DNA from 4 places in the Paenibacillus azoreducens genome. Region 1 is predicted to be linked to each of the others. Evidence: a T-box and tRNA genes for the amino acid it is inferred to sense, from the RefSeq annotation. Region 1 holds a T-box; the other regions hold tRNA genes.
The links. The T-box of region 1 lies ahead of leuS (leucine--tRNA ligase). A T-box ahead of a tRNA ligase gene usually reads a tRNA of that ligase, here a tRNA-Leu.
Positions count from the first base shown of each region.

Region 2: it encodes a tRNA-Leu, which carries the amino acid that the T-box ahead of leuS (leucine--tRNA ligase) is inferred to sense. The anticodon was not compared.
Region 3: it encodes a tRNA-Leu, which carries the amino acid that the T-box ahead of leuS (leucine--tRNA ligase) is inferred to sense. The anticodon was not compared.
Region 4: it encodes a tRNA-Leu, which carries the amino acid that the T-box ahead of leuS (leucine--tRNA ligase) is inferred to sense. The anticodon was not compared.

Region 1 is NZ_AP025343.1:2,275,875-2,279,012, forward strand. It holds gene L6442_RS09695 (class I SAM-dependent DNA methyltransferase) at 1-313, shown strand, start outside; gene L6442_RS09700 (3-ketoacyl-ACP reductase) at 475-1,203, shown strand; T-box leader at 1,388-1,643, shown strand; gene leuS (leucine--tRNA ligase) at 1,810-3,138, shown strand, end outside.
Region 2 is NZ_AP025343.1:5,432,313-5,435,450, reverse strand. It holds gene L6442_RS24160 (glycoside hydrolase family 65 protein) at 1-837, shown strand, start outside; tRNA gene L6442_RS24155 (tRNA-Leu) at 1,123-1,207, shown strand; gene L6442_RS24150 (nucleoside hydrolase) at 1,788-1,979, shown strand; gene L6442_RS24145 (DJ-1/PfpI family protein) at 2,116-2,907, opposite strand; gene L6442_RS24140 (SHOCT domain-containing protein) at 3,119-3,138, opposite strand, start outside.
Region 3 is NZ_AP025343.1:5,330,387-5,333,524, forward strand. It holds gene L6442_RS23635 (sensor histidine kinase) at 1-180, opposite strand, end outside; gene L6442_RS23640 (response regulator transcription factor) at 173-856, opposite strand; tRNA gene L6442_RS23645 (tRNA-Leu) at 1,204-1,288, opposite strand; gene L6442_RS23650 (hypothetical protein) at 1,722-1,937, opposite strand; gene L6442_RS23655 (hypothetical protein) at 2,274-2,603, opposite strand; gene L6442_RS23660 (xanthine phosphoribosyltransferase) at 2,711-3,138, opposite strand, start outside.
Region 4 is NZ_AP025343.1:6,092,515-6,095,652, forward strand. It holds gene L6442_RS27090 (glutathione peroxidase) at 331-813, shown strand; tRNA gene L6442_RS27095 (tRNA-Leu) at 1,395-1,477, opposite strand; gene L6442_RS27100 (helix-turn-helix domain-containing protein) at 1,702-2,052, opposite strand; gene L6442_RS27105 (PAS domain-containing protein) at 2,313-2,930, shown strand.

The DNA of each region.
Region 1 (3,138 bases):
GAATACGTTGATCCGATACGACGAAGAGCAGCCGTTTGTATGGGATGAACGGTCGGTATCTTACATATGGACTTGTGAACTGGATAAATCCCGCTGTGAAATCGAACATCATTTGAGTATTTTCGCAAGGGAAGAGCAAAGCGGTTTGTACCGCAGGTTCGAAGAGACGCATGTCCAGCGCGCCTATGATCCGGAATGGTTAAAAACGGAGCTGAGCAAGGCAGGCTTCCGCGACGTGAAATGTTATGCGGATTTCGAATGGGTTGAAGCAGGCGATGATGCCCAGCGCCTTTTTTTCGTGGCAGTTAAATAGGGTTCAGCTTGAAATAATGGATTTTTCAAACGTAACGGGAACAAATAATGCCTCGGAAGCTTAATCCGGGGCTTTTTTGAAGATTATAAAATATATAGGGATGCAGGTTGAAATGGATGGGCGTGGCGGCAGCAGCGGCAAAATGAGAAAGGATGGAATATATGAAACTTACAGATTTGAAAAATAAAACAGCGATTATTACAGGTGCTGGCAAAGGCATCGGCCGTGCCATTGCGACGGCGCTTGCCAAGGAAGGCGTAAACCTTGGGCTGATGGCCAGAACCGCTTCCGATCTTGAGGCGCTCAAGGAGTCGCTCTCCAAAGAGTACGGCGTGTCAGTCTATATGGCAACGGCTGACGTATCCTCACGTTCCGAGGTGGAAGCGGCGGTGTCCAAACTTAAAGAGGAACTGGGCCGCATCGACATTCTGATCAACAATGCGGGAATTGCCACTTTCGGCACCGTTGCCGAGATGAATCCAGAGGAATGGGAACGTATTATTCAGGTCAATTTGCTGGGGACGTATTATGTTTCCCGTGCGGTTCTCCCGGCAATGCTTGACCAGAATAGCGGCGATATCATCAATATTTCGTCGACGGCGGGGGAAAAAGGATTTGCGACGGGTTCAGCCTATTGCGCTTCCAAATTCGGCATCATGGGCCTGACCGAGTCGCTTCTTCAAGAGGTTCGCAAAAAGAACATCCGCGTCGTTGCGCTTACTCCAAGCACCGTAAATACGGATCTGGCCCGCACCAACAATCTTAGCATCGGCGAGGAAGACCGGATGATGCAGCCGGAGGATGTGGCTGAACTAACTTTGGCCGCCTTGAAGCTTCCGGCGCGCGTGTTCGTGAAATCTGCCGGGATTTGGACAACTAATCCGCAATAATTCCCGATGAGGAAACGTCTAATACTTTCCCCCAAGGTGCTCGTGTTTGCTGCGGGTATGGGGCTTGATGGCCGGGCGGGTGCCTTAGTAAGCGGTACGGCGGCTTGCTGCCGACTCTGATTAGCGGATTGACTGTGCCGCTTGTTTTATATATAATGTGATTTAATGTTAAGAGAACTTTATATCTTTGGCAATGATGAGGGGTATTAGTTTCGGCAGGGTCACCCAGAGAGCCGGCGGTTGGTGCAAGCCGGTTGACAAAGCGGAATGAACTCACCTCGGAGCCATGGTTTGAACGCAGTTTATGGAGAGTTGTGATGCCAAAACTACGCTAAGAACCATCGCCTTACCTCCGTTAAGGGTGCAAAGGGAGTGGAAAATAAAGCATATTTTCCGCTAACTAGGGTGGTACCACGGGAATCAAACCTCTCGTCCCTAGCGCTAATACGCTATGGATGTAGAGGTTTTTTTAATTATTGCATGATTATGCGGTCTGACTTTAGTGAAATATGAAGAAGAAGTGTTTTGTATTTTGGCTCGTTTCAAGCGAAGGAACGCTGGTAGCGAGCGGCGGACCGCCTGACAGTAAGAAGGGGAGATCAAATGATGAGTGAAAATCAGCAGCAGGTTCAAGGATATCATCCTCAATCCATTGAGCCGAAGTGGCAAAAGTATTGGGATGAGCATCATACGTTCAAAACGGGCGAAAACCCTGAAAAACCAAAGTTTTATGCACTGGATATGTTCCCGTATCCATCAGGCGCCGGTCTACATGTAGGCCATCCTGAAGGTTATACGGCTACCGATATCATATCCCGTTACAAGAGAATGCGCGGCTATAACGTGCTTCATCCGATGGGCTGGGATGCGTTCGGTTTGCCTGCGGAGCAGCATGCTCTCGATACCGGCGAGCATCCGCGCGACATCACGGTGAAAAATATAAACAACTTCCGCCGTCAGATCAAATCCCTCGGATTCTCCTATGACTGGGACCGCGAGATCAGTACGACGGATCCGGAATACTATAAATGGACGCAATGGATTTTCATCCAGCTGTACAAAAAAGGCCTTGCTTATGTCGCGGAGCTGCCTGTCAACTGGTGTCCGGCTTTGGGAACGGTGCTTGCCAACGAAGAGGTTATTGACGGCAAGAGCGAACGCGGCGGACATCCGGTAATCCGCAAGCCGATGAGACAATGGGTGCTGAAAATTACTGAATATGCCGAGCGTCTGCTTGAGGATCTGGAAGAACTCGACTGGACGGAAAGCATTAAGGATATGCAGCGCAACTGGATCGGGAAATCCAAAGGAGCGGAAGTGAATTTCGCCATTGAAGGCCAAGAAGGCCATCTGACGGTGTTTACGACCCGCCCGGATACTTTGTTCGGCGCCAGCTACTGCGTGCTTGCTCCTGAGCATGAGCTTGTGGCGGAAATTACGACGCCGGAGCAGCAGGAAGCCGTCAAAGCGTATCAGGATCTGGCCGCACGCAAAAGCGATTTGGAACGCACGGATCTGGCCAAGGATAAAACCGGCGTGTTTACGGGAGCATACGCAGTCAATCCGGTAAACGGCGCCAAACTGCCGATCTGGATCGCCGACTATGTTCTGGCCGGTTATGGAACGGGAGCCATTATGGCGGTTCCTGGCCACGATACGCGCGACTGGGAATTTGCGAAGCAATTCGGCTTGGACATCATTGAGGTTGTCAAAGGCGGCAATGTGCAGGAAGAAGCTTATACCGGGGAAGGCGAACATGTTAATTCCGGCTTCCTGGACGGAATGGGTACCTCCGATGCCATCGCGAAGATGATCGCATGGCTTGAAGAGAACGGCAAAGGTCAAGGAAAAACGACCTACCGTCTGCGCGACTGGCTGTTCAGCCGCCAGCGTTATTGGGGCGAGCCGATTCCGATTCTGCATCTGGAAGACGGA
Region 2 (3,138 bases), 3.2 Mb from region 1:
ATTGTCAACAACAATACGTATACGAATCTCATGGTGCAAAGCCAACTCAACTATGCCTATGAAACGGCGCAGCGGCTGCGTAAGGATCATCCGGAGGCATACGAGCGGATTTCGCAGGCGATCGGCCTGACGGAAGCGGAAATCGAAGGATGGCATGAAGCGGCTGCCCGCATGTTTGTCCCATATGATGAACAGCTTGGAATTTACGCACAGGACGATACCTTTTTATCGAAGAAAAAATGGGATTTCGAAAACACGCCGGAAGACAAGTATCCGCTGCTGCTTCACTACCACCCGCTGGTGATTTACCGGCATCAGGTGCTGAAGCAGGCGGACACGGTCATGGCTTTGTTCCTGCTCAGCGATAAGTTTACGAAAGAAGAGAAAATTCGCACTTATCAATATTATGAGCCGCTGACCACTCATGACTCCTCGTTGTCTCCTTGCATCCACAGCATCGTCAGCGCGGAAATCGGGGATCTTGAGGGAGCGTACGCCTATTTTGACCGGACCGTGCGGATGGATCTGGACGATATCAACAAAAACGCCAAAGACGGTCTGCACACCGCCGCAATGGCAGGTTCCTGGATGTCCATCGTCAATGGTTTTGCCGGCATGCGTATGGTGGACGGGGCGCTCAGCTTCAGCCCTGCGCTCCCTGCACAGTGGGAAAGCTGCAGCTTCCGTATCATGTACCAAGGGCAGCTGATCAAAGTGAGCATGGGACCAAACGAGGCAAGTTATACCTTGCTGGAAGGGAATGCCGTGTCATTTAAGCACAAGGGAGAAGTCGTCACTTTAACTGCGCAGGAAAAAACGGCTGTCATCCAGTCCTAGTTTAAATAAAATAGAATGAACGGCGTGGCCCGAATTGCATTCCGAATGCGGATCAAACGGGCCGCAGCCGTTCTTTTTTTGCTCCGCGCGCCCGCATCAGGCCCCGGCTGCCGCCGTAAATGGCGGATTTAATGAATCTTCTAGGAGAGTAATATGCAAAAGCGAATCCAGTTTTTTGTTCTTATAAATTTTTTTAGAGAAAGTGCTTGACGATTATAGGCTTGCCATGGTATGATCTATCTTGTCGCCGCGAAAGAAAACATCGTGAAAGACAATGACCAATATGCGGTCGTGGCGGAATTGGCAGACGCGCACGGTTCAGGTCCGTGTGGGCTAACCCCCCGTGGAGGTTCGAGTCCTCTCGACCGCATCACCTTAACAATGAACGAGCTCTTGAATTTGTCCTCGCGACGATTCAGGAGCTTTTTGCATTTTTGGGATTTGTAGTTTATTGCTCATGACTTGAGCTGACGAAATCTTTGAAACTATAAACATATTTTAATTTGATAAAAAGTTCTCAAGGTATTTTTCTATTTCATTAATCGAATAAACCGAGAATTTTTTATCCCTATAATTTATCAAACCCTCATCTATGCACTGAGCTATTGAACGATTTAAACTTCTAATGGGTGCACAGACCTCACTTGACAAAGTTTGCTTTGTAAGATGTTCTAAATCACCAATTTTATAATGATTATGTATGCTTAGTAAAATACGATCTTTAACCGTAAGCAGTGATAATCGCGTTACGGTTTCTGAACTTAAAATTAATTTTGAGGCAAGTTGTTTAATGATGTAAAGATTAAAATTAAAGTCGATTTTCATCCATTCATAGACCTTTGTTTTATGGATAGCTATCGTTTCACAATTTTGTTGTGCGATAACTCCGAGCGTTTTAATTTTTTTTATTGAAAATTTCTATCTCCCCAAAGCAACTATATGAATCATTAATGTATAAGGAAACCATCGGAAATACGACCCCTGTTGCTGAGTTTAATGTATATGTAGATGCAGAAGCTTACAGCATTATGGTGAAATCAGGGATTCCTATTACTATAATCGGTTTTGATGTTTGTTTAGGTGAAGCAGAGTTATATAAGCAACGTCTATCTAGTTTATTGGTTCGTGACTACGACTATTGATTAAGCTAACGGATACGTTAGTTGAGCATTAACTACAACAGCGGCCAGGCTAGGTCTTTCGCATCCTAGTCCGCCGCTGTTGTTTTATCGGATCGGTCTTTCACTTTTCGGGAGTACTCATTGAAATAGCAGCTGGCTATTTTTCTTCGGACGCTTTTGGACTCGTGTTAAAATCGATGGGCGCAATGCCTTCCGCTTTCCACACAGTGCCCCTTTTCTCGTACTCAAATAATTTTTCTACGGCATTCGCGACTTGGGGTCCTAATTCACGATCGACCAAATACAAGGCCACGTCAAGTCCCGAAGTTACGCCTCCCCCGCTCACGAAGCGAGGGCCATCTTCGACGACTCTTGCCTCAATCGGGATTGCACCGAGAGCTCCTAGCGCAGCCATGCCTATATGATTGGTAACCGCATGTCTATCTTTTAACAAACCTTTCATTGCAGGCAGCAATGTGCCTCCACATACTGTAGCCACAGTAACTTCCTTATTGTTAAAAGCTTGTTTCAACATCTCCGGTAAGCTTGTCTTCATGGCCTGCCTTAATATATTCGGAATGGCATCTTCCGAATTTCCCGCCGGCTTGCCCGAAGCTCCAGGCACCAAAATAATTCCCGGTCGCTTGGGGTCTAATGCTGCTTGCGCTTCGAGAGAAGGCCCGTTCAGACCGCTCGGGACAGAACGCTTGCCTTCCGCAGAAACCAATTCTACAGTAACTGCTCCTTTTGTGTACATTCCCGCGGCGGCGAACACTTCATATGGCGCCAATGCGTCCAGCAGATCGAAACCATCAAATAATACGATTTGAACATGCATACTTTTGTCTTTGAATGTATCATTATTCTCTTTTGTTTTCGCACTTGCTGCAGAGGCAGCTAGACTTAGAACCAGTACAAAAGACATAAGTAATCCCAATATTTTTTTCATCCGTATACCTATCCTTTCGTTTAGCCCAAGACATAAAACGGAATGAAATACGTTCGCCTTAGACGGTTTTTTTGGAGTTCTTAATAAAACCAGCACACTACTTCTTGCGGAGTTGAGTCGGCGACCTCATTTTCTTCATGCGATCCAAAACCCCCGCGGTTTCACTTTTATTGCCAATTCGCATTCCTGGGTTAGGAAGCACGCTTGCCTGTTATTTTGATTCCTTGTCGT
Region 3 (3,138 bases), 3.1 Mb from region 1:
GGGATTCAGTTTTTGGTATAAGCCGATGATCATCTGGGCATTTTCGATCATCTTCTGCTCCACGATCGATTCAACGCGGTTTTTGTACAGATAGCTTTGTACAAGAAATCCTGCCACCAAACTGACGATAACCGAACCCACGAACATGACGACGACCCGTGCGTACAGCGAGTTAATCATGGCGTGCCTCCAGGCGATAGCCTATGCCGCGCATCGTAACAATCCGGAAATCTTCATCATATTCGCTGAATTTGTCCCGCAGCCGCTTGATGTGAGTGTCCACCGTCCGTTCGTCCCCATCGTATGCGTACCCCCAAATATCTCGAATCAGCAAGTCGCGCGTAAAAATTTGGCCGGGGTAGCTGGCCAGCTTGTACAGCAACTCGAATTCTTTCAAAGGCAAAACCCATTCCGCGCCCGTATCGGACAAACGGACCTGGTAGCTTGATTTGTCCAGCGTCACGCGTCCGAGCTTCACGATATGAGAGGTCGCAATCCGATACCGTTTGAGCAACGCCTTGACCCGCATGACCAGTTCCATTGGATCGAAGGGCTTGACCAAATAATCGTCCGTTCCCAACTGGAAGCCTTTCATTTTGTCCGGCGGTTCCTTTTTGGCTGTTAGCATGAGCACCGGCTTGTCCCCGTCCTCCCTCAGCTTTCTGCACAGCTCCCAACCGTCCATGCGGGGCATCATAATATCCAATACGATTATATCGATGGGGTTGTTCATATAATAATTCCAAGCGTCGAACCCGTTCGTTTTTTCGATGACATCCATGCCTTCATCCCTTAATACGAGACCTACCAATTCACGGATCAGGACGTCGTCATCTACCACCATCACCTTTACCAAGCCAATTCACCTCAACTATCCTGCCGCAAAAGCTGCCAACGGGTCTTTTGGGCATCATCTCTTTTTCATAACAAGTGAAATTCATTTTGCTCTGTTTTTGTTTTGTAATAAAGTCAACAATAATATATTACAAGGAGATTCCCGATGGATAAATTCCCCAGATTGTTATACTACGTTGTAGCTCGTTACTGCAGGCGCTGGTCTTACAAAAAGGCTGATCCTCACAAATAGAATCGTCATCATAATGATTAAAGTCGTCAGTCTGATAGGCAAATAATGAACGAAATAAATAAAAAAGGCTTTGGTTCGCATAAAATTGCGACCAAAGCCTAACGTTGGTGTGTTGATGCGGTCGAGAGGACTCGAACCTCCACGGGGGGTTAGCCCACACGGACCTGAACCGTGCGCGTCTGCCAATTCCGCCACGACCGCATATATAAAATGTCCATCGCTTTGTTGTTTCATCGTTTCCGACTCTCTCGCGGCGACAAGATAGATCATACCATGTGTGCGAAATACAGTCAACACTTTTTTTATAAGAAAAACGTCTATCGACGTACTCTCATAGAAGACAGACCGCGCTTAGAGATAGTTTTTCTTGCGATTATAGAATTGTTCAGCGTAGCAAGAAAATTTATAATTCTATAATCTTAAAAAAGTTATCTTACGCTTTTCATCCAAGTTTAATCTGCCCGAACACAGTTACCGGATAATGCTACTGAATTTCGCCAGAATTGATATTCCATCTTTTTTGAGACTTTAACATTCCTCAATTTCGTTAGCGTTATAGCCGATATCAAACAACCGCCTTAACCAATGTCAAAGCGGCTGCTGCCATTATGCATTACTGCATAGATATTTATGTTTAAGCTTCCGGGCTTTTGCGGGGCTCGTCCAACGGCTGGTATATATAGCAACGGTCGAGCTTGACCACCTTCCGGTTGCGTCGGCGGATCAGCACATGCTCATCATCCCACGCGACTACAATTCCTTTGACGTCGTTGTCTTCTATACCATCGCGGACAACCCGGACCGTTTCTCCGGAAAGCCGGTAGTTGTTCAGCTGTTCGTCGGTAATCATTTTGGCATCGCCTCCCTTTCCTCCTGTTGTTTCACAAAATAACCCCACAAAGTGACGTGTATCCTTTGAAGCCTATTCCGATTACTTTGCGGGGACCCCGGTAATTCAACCCCACAAAGTGACGCGTGACCTTCGAAACCTATTCCGATTACTTTGCGGGGACCCCGGTAATTCAACCCCACAAAGTGACGCGTGACCTTCGAAACCTATTCCGATTACTTTGCGGGGACCCCGGAAATTCATGCTTTCTGATATGTCAAAAAAAGACCTAAATGAAATCATTTAGGTCATATCTTTTCGCGGCAGCTTCCTGCCAGAATGGCTATCTAAACGGAATTAACGTTGTGCGTGTTCTTTGCTGTCATTTTTCTCGAACCAAAAATCAAGCACCGTCGAAGACATCACCCGTTTGTTCAAATACTCTACTTGATGAGGGGTGAACAAATCCTTCCAGGAAAAGTCAAGCTCATCACACATACGTACGATAGTCAGAAGTTCTGACCAGGCGACATAGCGTTTGTACCAGAAAAACTGAGGATGCTCCATCATGTAGGGATAAAGATCATCGAACTCCGTATGCTTGCAGTCCAAAGCACGTTCGAAATGGTCCTTGGCTGCAGCCAGCTTATCAACAAAATATTGCTCGGTTACAGGTTCTTTTCCCATTGTGCCGCCTCCCCTCTTTGCGATCTTAACTATATTATAAGCGAAAACCGCGCTACTTGAAAGGAATTGTTTATATTTGGACGATTGAAGAGGAAGCATCTGAAGGATTAATCCTCAAAGGTTATGATGCCTTCGTCCAGCGACTTGATCCGCACCAACGATTCCAGCCGGATTCCCTGCTCACGGATTGTTTGCGCACCTGCTTGAAAGCATTTTTCCACTACGACGCCGAGTCCGAGAAGCTCCGCCCCCGCACGTTCTATTATTTTCAAAAGTCCTCTTGCCGCGTCGCCATTGGCGATAATGTCATCGATAAACAAAACTTTATCCTGCTTCTGAATATATTTGCGCGAAAGCAAGATATCGGTCACAATGCCTTTTGAAAAGGACGGAACACGCTCGCAGAAGGCGTCGGGATCAGCCAGCAGCGTTTTTTTGCGGCGGGCGAATACGAGTGGCACACCAAGCTCCAGCGCCGTGGCAAAGCCAACCGCAATCCCGGAGGATTCTACCGTAATAACACGGGTGACGCCTG
Region 4 (3,138 bases), 3.5 Mb from region 1:
GCTTACAAGGGTTTTTATCTCCTCTAAAGTCGTCCAACCTCTTTATTTCACCTGTTTTCGTAAATCAGGCTGTCATTTTTCATCCTCCTGTCCGCAAGGGAATCTGGAATTTCCGGTAAACCGCCGATATGATGCGCAAAAACATGCATTCTGTTAAAAAACAGCTTTTACCACCCGCAATCCCCCGGAAATTCCCTGATACAAGATACCATTTCCATTGACGCCGAATTGAAACGGGATGACTCATTAAGTAAAATGAAGTTGCATATAACAAAAGCGCTGCAATGATCAGGTTTTACATATCAAATAAGATGGAAGGAGGGCAAAAACATGTCAGTATACGATTACCAAGCCCACACGCTTCAGGGAAAGGCCGTACCCTTGTCCGTTTATGAGGGGAAGGTACTGCTGATCGTGAACACGGCGAGCAAATGCGGATTTACGCCGCAATACCGCGGGCTTCAAGATTTGTATGAAAAATATCATAAACGAAATTTTGAAATTCTCGGTTTCCCAAGCAATCAGTTTGCGCATCAGGAACCAGGGAATAACGAGGAAATTGCGGAGTTTTGCCAGGTCAATTACGGCGTCAGTTTCCCGATGTTCGAGAAAACCGACGTCAACGGCGAAGATGCTCATCCGCTCTTCAAGTACCTTACCGAACAGGCCCCGGGAGTTCTGGGATCCAAAGCGATCAAATGGAATTTCACCAAGTTTTTGGTCGACAAAGAGGGACATGTGGTGAAACGCTACTCCCCGCAAACAACGCCGGATAAACTGGAAGAGGATGTCATTAAACTGCTTGGAGACTGAAATGCATCTGCGGAATAAAACATGTAGTAGCAAAAAAGAGGCCTGGCGGCCTCTGCAGGCTGTCGAGAACATCTCGGCAGCTATTTTTATGTTCATCGATTATATAAGTGTTCGGCGGAGCTTATGTATTCTGTAACTGACAGGAAAAACATCCGCTAAACGCGGCCCTCGCTTCTTAGAGGGTACTTCGATAGACGTTTTGCTTTATGTTTCAGGCCGGACGGAATGCAGCCCTTCGGAACGACTGCTTTGATCACCCGACGATGTCTGCGGTTGGACTGGCTAACGAAACACGCAATCGCTATTCGGGCAAAAATGGGCTTCTAAAACTTCTTACGAAACCAGGGAACGTTATTCTGCTCAAAAGTAGTTCATTCGGCCGTATTTCATTCAAATAACGATCTGTAGTTTCGTTAAAATTAAATCGGCACCGTTTTTACGGCAATAACGCTTACCAGTTTCGTTAGCCGCATTCAGAACCAAACCGCCCTTTTGGCGGCCTCTTTCGCATATTCGGATCCTATCGGAGCCAAATACAACAAAAATCCCTGTAAAAACAGGGATTTTTGACTGGCTATAAATGCGGTAGAGAGGACTCGAACCTCCACGGGCGTACGCCCACTACCCCCTCAAGATAGCGTGTCTGCCATTCCACCACTACCGCATATCAACATCTTTTTCAGCAACTCTTTTATTATATACTACTCGCCCCAAAATGTAAATAGTTTTATTTAAAATGCGCGGCCAAATCTTCGTACTGTGAAGACATAGGCGGGCCTTCGCCCGCCTCTTTTGGATCATGTACCCCGCATCCAAGATCGTTTTTTCAGCCCGTTATGCCGCATGTCAGAAACTTGTAGACTAACCTTGCGCGTCACTGTGAAGAAGTTATTCTTCGCTGGACTGTTGTTTTCTGTAACGGGTAAAATTGATGTATTCTTTGATAAACTCTTTTTCCTTCTCGGACAACGTAATGTTTTCCTCAAGCTCATCCCACACATATGTACCCGCGTTCTCTTTTAGATGAAAAGATCCCCGCTCCTTGCCCAAAATAAGCCAGTCCAGGCTGACATCGAAAAAGGAAGCAATCTCTATGAGCTTATTGGTGCTCGGCGTTGATTTTCCTCTTTTCCAGTCACCCAGATTTCCTGTGCTGATCCCAAGCTGCTCACAGAAAGATTTTTTTGTCATTTTGCGCATTTTAATCAGCGATTCAATTCGTTCATAGATGGATTGCATAGAAAACCGCCTTCCAAATTTTCATCTGACGACGTAATTAAGTAATTTTTGTCTTGCAAAGTTACGTAAAAACGTATATAATATTCTTTATGCATAGTCATTATAGCATACTGGTAATTGTACCATTAATCCCAGTCTTTTTGCCATGTACTCCTCAAGAACTGCTCATCAATTATTCTTTTTACTCCCCGTCAGACTGAAGCGATCATCCATAGCTCTTACATAAGGAAATATATTTCAATTAGAGGGAGCGACCTTATTTGGTTAATTCAGGCATCACTTTTATTGAAATTATCGATTCGTTACAACAGGCTGTCGCGGTTGTCAACTCCCAAGGCCGCATCATTTCCGTTAACCGCGCTTGGATCAAGCACTCGATTGAAGCAGGCGTACCCGAAACATTTGCGTGGAACGGGGTTCGTTTTATGCAAGTTTACAGCGCCATATCTGAAGCCGACGGACAACCTCCGGATGAACTCGATTCCGTGCTTAACGGCACGGTGCCGTTTATTCGTATGGAAATTCAGTGTTTGCTGCAGCGCAAACTGGAATGGTTTCTGCTCGATGCATCCACGATATATGAAGATGACGGCCGAACCGTAAAAGGAATGGTTGTTTGTCTCACTGACATAACGAAAAGCAAGGCGCTTGAGCATGATCTCATGGAAGCTCTGACGCAAATCCGCACGCTGCGCGGTCTTCTTCCCATCTGTGCGGTATGCAAAAGGATCCGCGATGAGCATGACATCTGGAATTCTGTTGAGAGCTTCCTTGAAAAACATACACATGCAGAATTCACCCATGACATCTGCCCCGACTGCATCAGGCGGCTGTATCCTAAATATTCCTCCGTGCTGGACGGTTCATCTTGTTCTTGATCTGCACAGGAAAAGCGCCCTGCGTCTATTCGCTGCATACATAAGCATAAATTCGTATTCCATATCCTGCTTCCATCGACTCGCCTGCATTTCTTCTTTTGGGAAAGATGTTTGACGATTTTTCTTTATATGAATATAATTGTTTAGACAATTATTTATAAGGAGTGTTTTTTCTGAAAAGGTCCACATCCACTTACCAGTCCATCGG